2 regions of the Amycolatopsis sp. NPDC049159 genome follow, and region 1 is predicted to be linked to the other one. Evidence: riboswitches for the same ligand, from Rfam matches in the RefSeq annotation. Region 1 holds a riboswitch; the other holds the start of a gene.
The links. Region 1 has a riboswitch for thiamine pyrophosphate ahead of thiO (glycine oxidase ThiO). Riboswitches for the same ligand answer to the same signal wherever they lie in the genome.
Positions count from the first base shown of each region.

Region 2: it holds a riboswitch for thiamine pyrophosphate, as region 1 does, so the genes downstream of both, AB0B33_RS00235 (thiamine ABC transporter substrate-binding protein) here and thiO (glycine oxidase ThiO) in region 1, are expected to answer to the same signal.

Region 1 is NZ_JBEZDL010000022.1:192,108-195,306, reverse strand. Features, by position in the region: gene AB0B33_RS35870 (hypothetical protein) at 1-348, shown strand, start outside; gene thiE (thiamine phosphate synthase) at 736-1,401, opposite strand; TPP riboswitch at 1,433-1,538, shown strand; gene thiO (glycine oxidase ThiO) at 1,532-2,605, shown strand; gene thiS (sulfur carrier protein ThiS) at 2,605-2,805, shown strand; gene AB0B33_RS35850 (thiazole synthase) at 2,807-3,199, shown strand, end outside.
Region 2 is NZ_JBEZDL010000001.1:49,650-52,848, forward strand. Features, by position in the region: gene AB0B33_RS00215 (hypothetical protein) at 1-329, shown strand, start outside; gene AB0B33_RS00220 (hypothetical protein) at 329-661, shown strand; gene AB0B33_RS00225 (hypothetical protein) at 872-1,000, opposite strand; gene AB0B33_RS00230 (4a-hydroxytetrahydrobiopterin dehydratase) at 1,076-1,360, opposite strand; TPP riboswitch at 1,393-1,500, shown strand; gene AB0B33_RS00235 (thiamine ABC transporter substrate-binding protein) at 1,523-2,575, shown strand; gene AB0B33_RS00240 (iron ABC transporter permease) at 2,620-3,199, shown strand, end outside.

The sequences.
Region 1 (3,199 bases):
AGCGTGGCGGCGTTCGCGGTGGCGATCCTGGCGATCGTCGGCCTCGAGTCGGCGACGGGCGCCCGGATCGGCGGCGGCACGGGCACGAGCATCGGCAAGATCTTCGGCGGCGGTGGCGGCCACACCGACACCACACCGTCGACGACGCCGACCACCGGGACCAGCGACACCCAGGTGTCCCCGACGGAGACGACCACGACCCCGCCGGAAACGTCGACGACCCCGACGACCTCGTCGGAGACGCCGACGACCACGCCGAGCACGTCGACGCAGCAGCCGTCGACCTCGGCCCCGGCGACGACGGCCCCGCCCACCAGCCAGGGGGCGGCGACCACGCCGACGCCGTGACTGTGGTCAGGCCAGGTGGGAGCGAAGGGCGCGGGTGGCTTCGGTGGTCGCGCGGCCGACGTTGCGGGAGGCCCTCGCGTCGAGTACCGAAGGCAGTCGGTCGTCGTTGACCTCGGCCACGCCGACGCCGTGACTGCGGTCGGACCGCGTGGGTGCGGAGGGCTCGGGTGGCTTCGGTGGTCGCGCGGCCGACGATGCGGGAGGCCCTCGCGTCGAGTACCGAAGGCAGTGGGTCGTCGTTGACCCGGCCACGACGACCCCGCCCACCAGCCAGGGGGCGGCGACCACGCCGACGCCGTGACTGTGGTCAGGCCAGCTGGGAGCGAAGGGCGCGAGTGGTTGACGACGATGCGGGACGCCCTCGCGTCGAGCACCGCGTGACTGCGGTCAGACCAGGTGGGAGCGGAGCGCTCGGGCGGCCTCGGCGGGGTCCTCGGCCTCGGTGATCGCGCGGACGACGACGATGCGGGACGCCCCCGCGTCGAGCACCGAAGGCAGCCGGTCGCCGTCGATGCCGCCGATTGCGAACCACGGGCGTTCCGGGGCCCAGCCGGCCACCGCGCGCACCAGGTCCAGGCCCGGTGCGTCGCGGCCCGGCTTGGTCGGCGTCGGCCAGCACGGGCCCGTGCAGAAGTAATCCACGCCGGGCTCCGCCGACGCCGACAGCGCCTGGTCGAGGGAGTGGGTCGAGCGGCCGATCACGACGTCGTCGCCGAGGATGCGGCGGGCCAGCGGGACCGGGATGTCGTCCTGGCCCAGGTGGAGCACGTCCGCGCCGACCGCCAGCGCCACGTCCGCGCGGTCGTTCACCGACAGCAGCGCGCCGTGGCGCTCGCACGCCTCCGCCAGCACCTCCAGCGCCGCGATTTCGGCCGCGGCCTCCAGTGGCGCACCGCCGGTCTTGTCGCGCAGCTGGATGACGTCGACGCCGCCGGCGAGGGCCGCGTCGGCGAACGCGGCCAAGTCGCCGCGGGAGGTGCGGGCGTCCGTGCACAGGTACAGGCGCGCGGCGTCGAGGCGGGCGCGGATCTTGTCACCGGAGAGGGCGGGCATAGCGGCGACCGTACCCCGGGAGTTAGGGTGGACGGGTCCGCACGGGAGCCCGAGGCACGGGCTGAGAGGGAGCTGCCGCTCCGACCGTGGAACCTGATCCGGGTCATGCCGGCGCAGGGAGCGTGATCCCATGACGAACCTGGCAGTGGTGGGCGGCGGCGTGATCGGCCTGTCCGCGGCGTGGCGGGCCGCGAAGGCGGGCCACGACGTCACCGTGCACGATCCCGAGCCCGCTCGCGGCGGCGCGTCCTGGCTGGCCGGTGGCATGCTCGCCCCGGTCACCGAGGCCTGGCCCGGCGAAGAAGACGTGCTCAGCCTCGGTGAAGCGTCGCTGAAACGCTGGCCGGGCTTCGCGAGCGACCTCGGACAAGAGGGCGTCGACCCCGGTCTCACCGGGCACGGGACGCTCGTCGTCGCGTTCGACAGCGCCGACGCCGGGCACCTCGACATCCTCGCCGGCTACCTGCACTCGATCGGCCGCGCGGCCGAGCGCCTCACCGGGCGGGAGACCAAGCGGCTCGAACCCGGCGTCGGGTCCGTCCGAAGTGGACTCCACGTGCCCGGCGACCTGGCCGTGGACAACCGGAAACTGCTCAACGCGCTCTACGCGGCGTGCGTCAACCACGACGTCCGGTTCGTGCGCGAGCGCGTCGAGAGCCTGCCGGACGCCGAAGCCGTCGTGCTCGCCGCGGGCGCGTGGACCGGGCGGCTGCACCCGCGGCTGGCCGGCGCCGTCCGGCCGCTCAAGGGCGAGATCCTGCGGCTGAAGCCCCGCCGCGGCTGCCTGCCGCCGCCCGCGCACACCGTGCGGGCCGTCGTCGAGGGCCGGCCGATCTACCTCGTGCCGCGCGGCGACCAGGAGCTCGTCCTCGGCGCCACGCAGTACGAAGCGGGCTTCGACCGGGCCGTCACCGCGCGGGGCGTGCGCGAGCTGCTCGAAGGCGCCGAACGCGTCTTCCCCGCGATCACCGAGTACGAGCTGGTCGAGACCGCCGCCGGCCTGCGCGCCGCCAGCCGGGACGTGCTGCCCTACATCGGTGTCCTGGACGACGGCGTCTTCGCCGCCACCGGGCACCACCGCAACGGCCTGCTGATGGCCCCCGTGACCGCGGCCGCCGTGGTCGCCTGGCTCGAGGGGGAGGAGCCGCCCGAAGGCGTCGAAGCGGCTTCGCCCGCCCGGCTGCAGAAGAAGGAGCACGTGTGATGGAGATCAAGCTCAACGGCCAGTGGACGGAGTTCCCGGACGGCGCGACCGTCGCCGACGTCCTCGACGCGTCCGGTGGCCCGCGGCCCGGGATCGCCGTCGCGGTCGACGGCGTCGTCGTCCGCCGGGGCGACTGGGCGGCCACCGTCGTGCCCAAGGGCGCGGGCGTCGACGTGCTCACCGCCGTCCAGGGAGGCTGAAGTGGACGAAGAACCGCTGGTCATCGGCACCGCCAAGCTGTCGTCCCGGCTGATCATCGGCACCGGCGGCGCGGCCAACCTGGCCGTGCTCGAACGCGCGCTGGTCGCCTCCGGCACCGAGCTGACCACCGTCGCGATGCGCCGCGCCGACGCCGAGGGCGGCTCCGGTGTCCTCGAACTGCTGAAGAAGCTCGGCATCGAGCTGCTGCCGAACACCGCGGGCTGCCGGACGGCCGCCGAAGCCGTGCTCACCGCGCAGCTCGCGCGGGAAGCGCTGGAGACCGATCTCATCAAGCTCGAAGTGCACGCCGACGACCGGACGCTGCTCCCGGACCCGTTCGAGACCCTCGACGCGGCCGAACGGCTGGCCGCCGACGGGTTCACCGTGTTCGCC
Region 2 (3,199 bases), on a different contig from region 1:
TGCTGAACTCGGATCCGGAAGGCGCCTACACGCTGGCGTACGACGGCGCCCGCCGGGCTTTGGCGGCCATCCTGCAGAACCAGGGCCTGCGTGCGACGAGCCGCGGTGGCCACATCGCCGTCTACGAAGCGGTTCTCGCGCAGCTCGATCCGCCGCTGGGGCCGCTTCTGCGTCCCTTCAACCGGATGCGGGTTCGGCGCAACGAAGTCGCCTACCGTTCTTCCGAGGCACCTTCGGTGACTGCTGAAGATGTGACAGCCGACGTGGCGAAGGTCGAGGACCTCATCGGGGTCGCGGAGAAGGCGATCCCGAACATGTCCCGCTACTGATGGTGAGCCGCCCGCTCACGCGGAACGAGCGCGAGACCCTGGAAGTCCTTCTCGCGGGGGACTTCCCGGGCGCGGCCGAACTGCGGGTGCAGGCCGCCACCGCGAAGGTGAGCGGCCGCTGCGGTTGCGGGTGCCCGACCGTCGACCTCGAAGTCGATGCGGACGCGCCCACGTTCGAGGTCACCGAGCGGGTGGCGGTCGAAGCGGGTGTGCCGGGCGGCGGGCTCATCGTGTTCGTCGACGAAGGCCGGTTGTCGGCGCTCGAATACTGGACCGTCGAAGACGAGACGCCGGCTGCGTTCCCGGCGCCGGACGTGATCCGGGTGGAGTGAAAACGCCGCCGCGCCGGGATCAGAGCGGCGGCGCGGGCGAACTCAGCCGAGCAGGCCCATCAGGGCGATGGTGATCAGCACCACCGCGGGGGCGAGGGCGTTGATCCAGGCGCGCTGCGCGGAGGTGAGGGTAGCGGTGCTGTTCATGGCGTTTCCTAGGGCCGAAAACCGATGCTTCCGCCCTGCTCAGCGCGCTGATCTTGCCCTTCGTTAGCGGCTGTGATCGAACTCACCGGCATCCGGGTGACGGCGACCCTTGGCGGTGAACCAGAGCACACCGCCGGCTGCCGCCACCATCGTTGCGAATGCTGCTGTGCCGACCACGATGGCCTGGGTCATGTCCGTCTCTCCTAGCAAAAGTCGTTTACCGAGAGACGTCGAACCGGTGAAAAAGTGCACTCAGAGTAACCAGGATCACAGCGCCGAAAGCACCGAGTCGATCTCGGCCGCCAGGGAGAAGTCCTTCGCCGTCAGGCCGCCCGCCGAGTGCGTGCTGAGGCGGAACGTCAGGGTGCGCCAGCGGATGTCGATGTCCGGGTGGTGGTCGGCCGCCTCGGCGAGGACCGCCACCCGGTCCACCACCTCGATCGCCTGGGAGAACGAAGCCAGCTCCACCTCCCGGGAGATCACCGCTCCGCTACGCGTCCAGTTCGCGCCCAGTCGTCCGTCGGTCTCGGAGTCGCTCAAGATTTCCGTCATGTCTCCATGGTCGTCCGTCCTGGACTACGCTGCACGGTTGCCACGGGAGTCCGGTCAGCCGGGCTGAGAGGCGGGTCACCCCGCGACCGTTCGCACCTGACCGGATCATGCCGGCGAAGGGAGGGCTTCCTCTCCTCGTCCGGCGAAGTGCAGGAGGGGTAGATGAAACGCAGGGCTGTTCGCGCCGCGACGGCCATCGCCGTCGTCAGCGTCGTCGCCGCGGGGTGCTCGCTGTCGGACGGCGACGGTGGCACGCAGCAGACGCCCACCGTCACCCTCGTGACGCACGACTCCTTCCTGGCGCCGCAGGAGGTGCTCGACGCCTTCCAGAAGCAGTCGGGCATCAAGATTTCCGTGCTCAAGCAGGGCGACGCCGGATCGCTGACCAACAAGCTCGTGCTGACCAAGGCGAACCCGGTCGGCGACGTCGCGTACGGCGTCGACTCGACCTTCGCCTCGCGCGCGCTCTCCGAAGGCGTCTTCGAGCCTTACACCAGCCCGGAAGCCGACCGTGGGCCGCAGCGCTACGCCGTCGATCCCGAGCACCGGCTCTCCGCCGTCGACGTCGGGGACGTCTGCGTCAACGTCGACACGAACTACTTCGCCACCAAGGGGATCCCGGCGCCGTCGAGCTACGACGACCTGGCCGACCCGAAGTACAAGGACCTCCTCGTCGCCGAGGACCCGGCCACGGCGTCGCCCGGGCTCGCGTTCCTCCTCGGCACCATCGCGAAGTACGGCGAGTCCGGCTGGCAGGGCTACTGGACGAAGCTGAAGGCCAACGGCCTCAAGGTGGTCAGCGGCTGGGAAGAGGCCTACACCAAGGACTTCTCCGGCTCCGCGGGCAAGGGGCCGCGGCCGATCGTCGTCTCGTACGCGTCTTCGCCGGCCGCCGAGGTCGGCGACGACGGCAAGCCGCGCACCAAGGCGCTGCTCGACACCTGCTACCGCCAGGTCGAGTACGCCGGCGTGCTGGCCGGCGGCAAGCAGACCGAGAGCGCGCGCAAGGTCGTCGACTTCCTTTTGTCGCAGCAGTTCCAGGCGACCGTCGCGGCCAACATGTACGTCTACCCGGCGCGCCAGGGCGTCGACCTGCCCGCCGGCTGGGCGCAGGTCGCGCCGCTGCCGCAGAAGCCGCAAGCGCTGACGGCGGACCAGGTGCAGGCCGGCCGGGAGAAGTGGATCGGCGAATGGCGCACGCTCGTGCAGTCGTAGCTCCACCCCGGACCGCCCGCGGACTCGGCTTGGCGCTGCTCGGGCTGGCCCCGATCGGGTTCCTGGTGGTGTTCTTCGCCTGGCCCGTGCTGGCGATCATCGAGCGCGGGTTCGCCGAGGGCGGGCTCGACGTCGTCCTCGGCGACGCGCGGACCTGGCAGCTGGCCGCGTTCACGGTCGGCAGCGCGGCGGCGTCGACGGTCGTCGCCGTCGTGGCCGGGCTGCCGGTGGCGTTCCTGCTGGCACGCGTGCGGCTGCCCGGCGTCGGCCTGGCGCGGACGCTGGTGCTGGTGCCGTTCGTGCTGCCGACGGTCGTCGTCGGGCTCGCGTTCCGGGCGCTCTGGCCGGACGGCGGCGTGCTGTCCATCGTGCTGGCCAACGCCTTCTTCAACGTCGCGGTCGTCGCGCGCACGGTCGCCGGGCTGTGGGCGCGGCTCGATCCGCGGACGACCGACGCCGCCCGCGCGCTCGGTGCGTCCCCGTGGCGGGCCTTCCGCTCGGTGACGCTGCCCGCGCTGGCCCCGGCGGTCGCGTCCGCCGCGGCCGTGGTGTTCCTGTTCTGCGCCACCAGTTTCGGGGTCGTCCTGATCCTCGGCGGCGCGAAGTACCGGACGTTGGAAACCG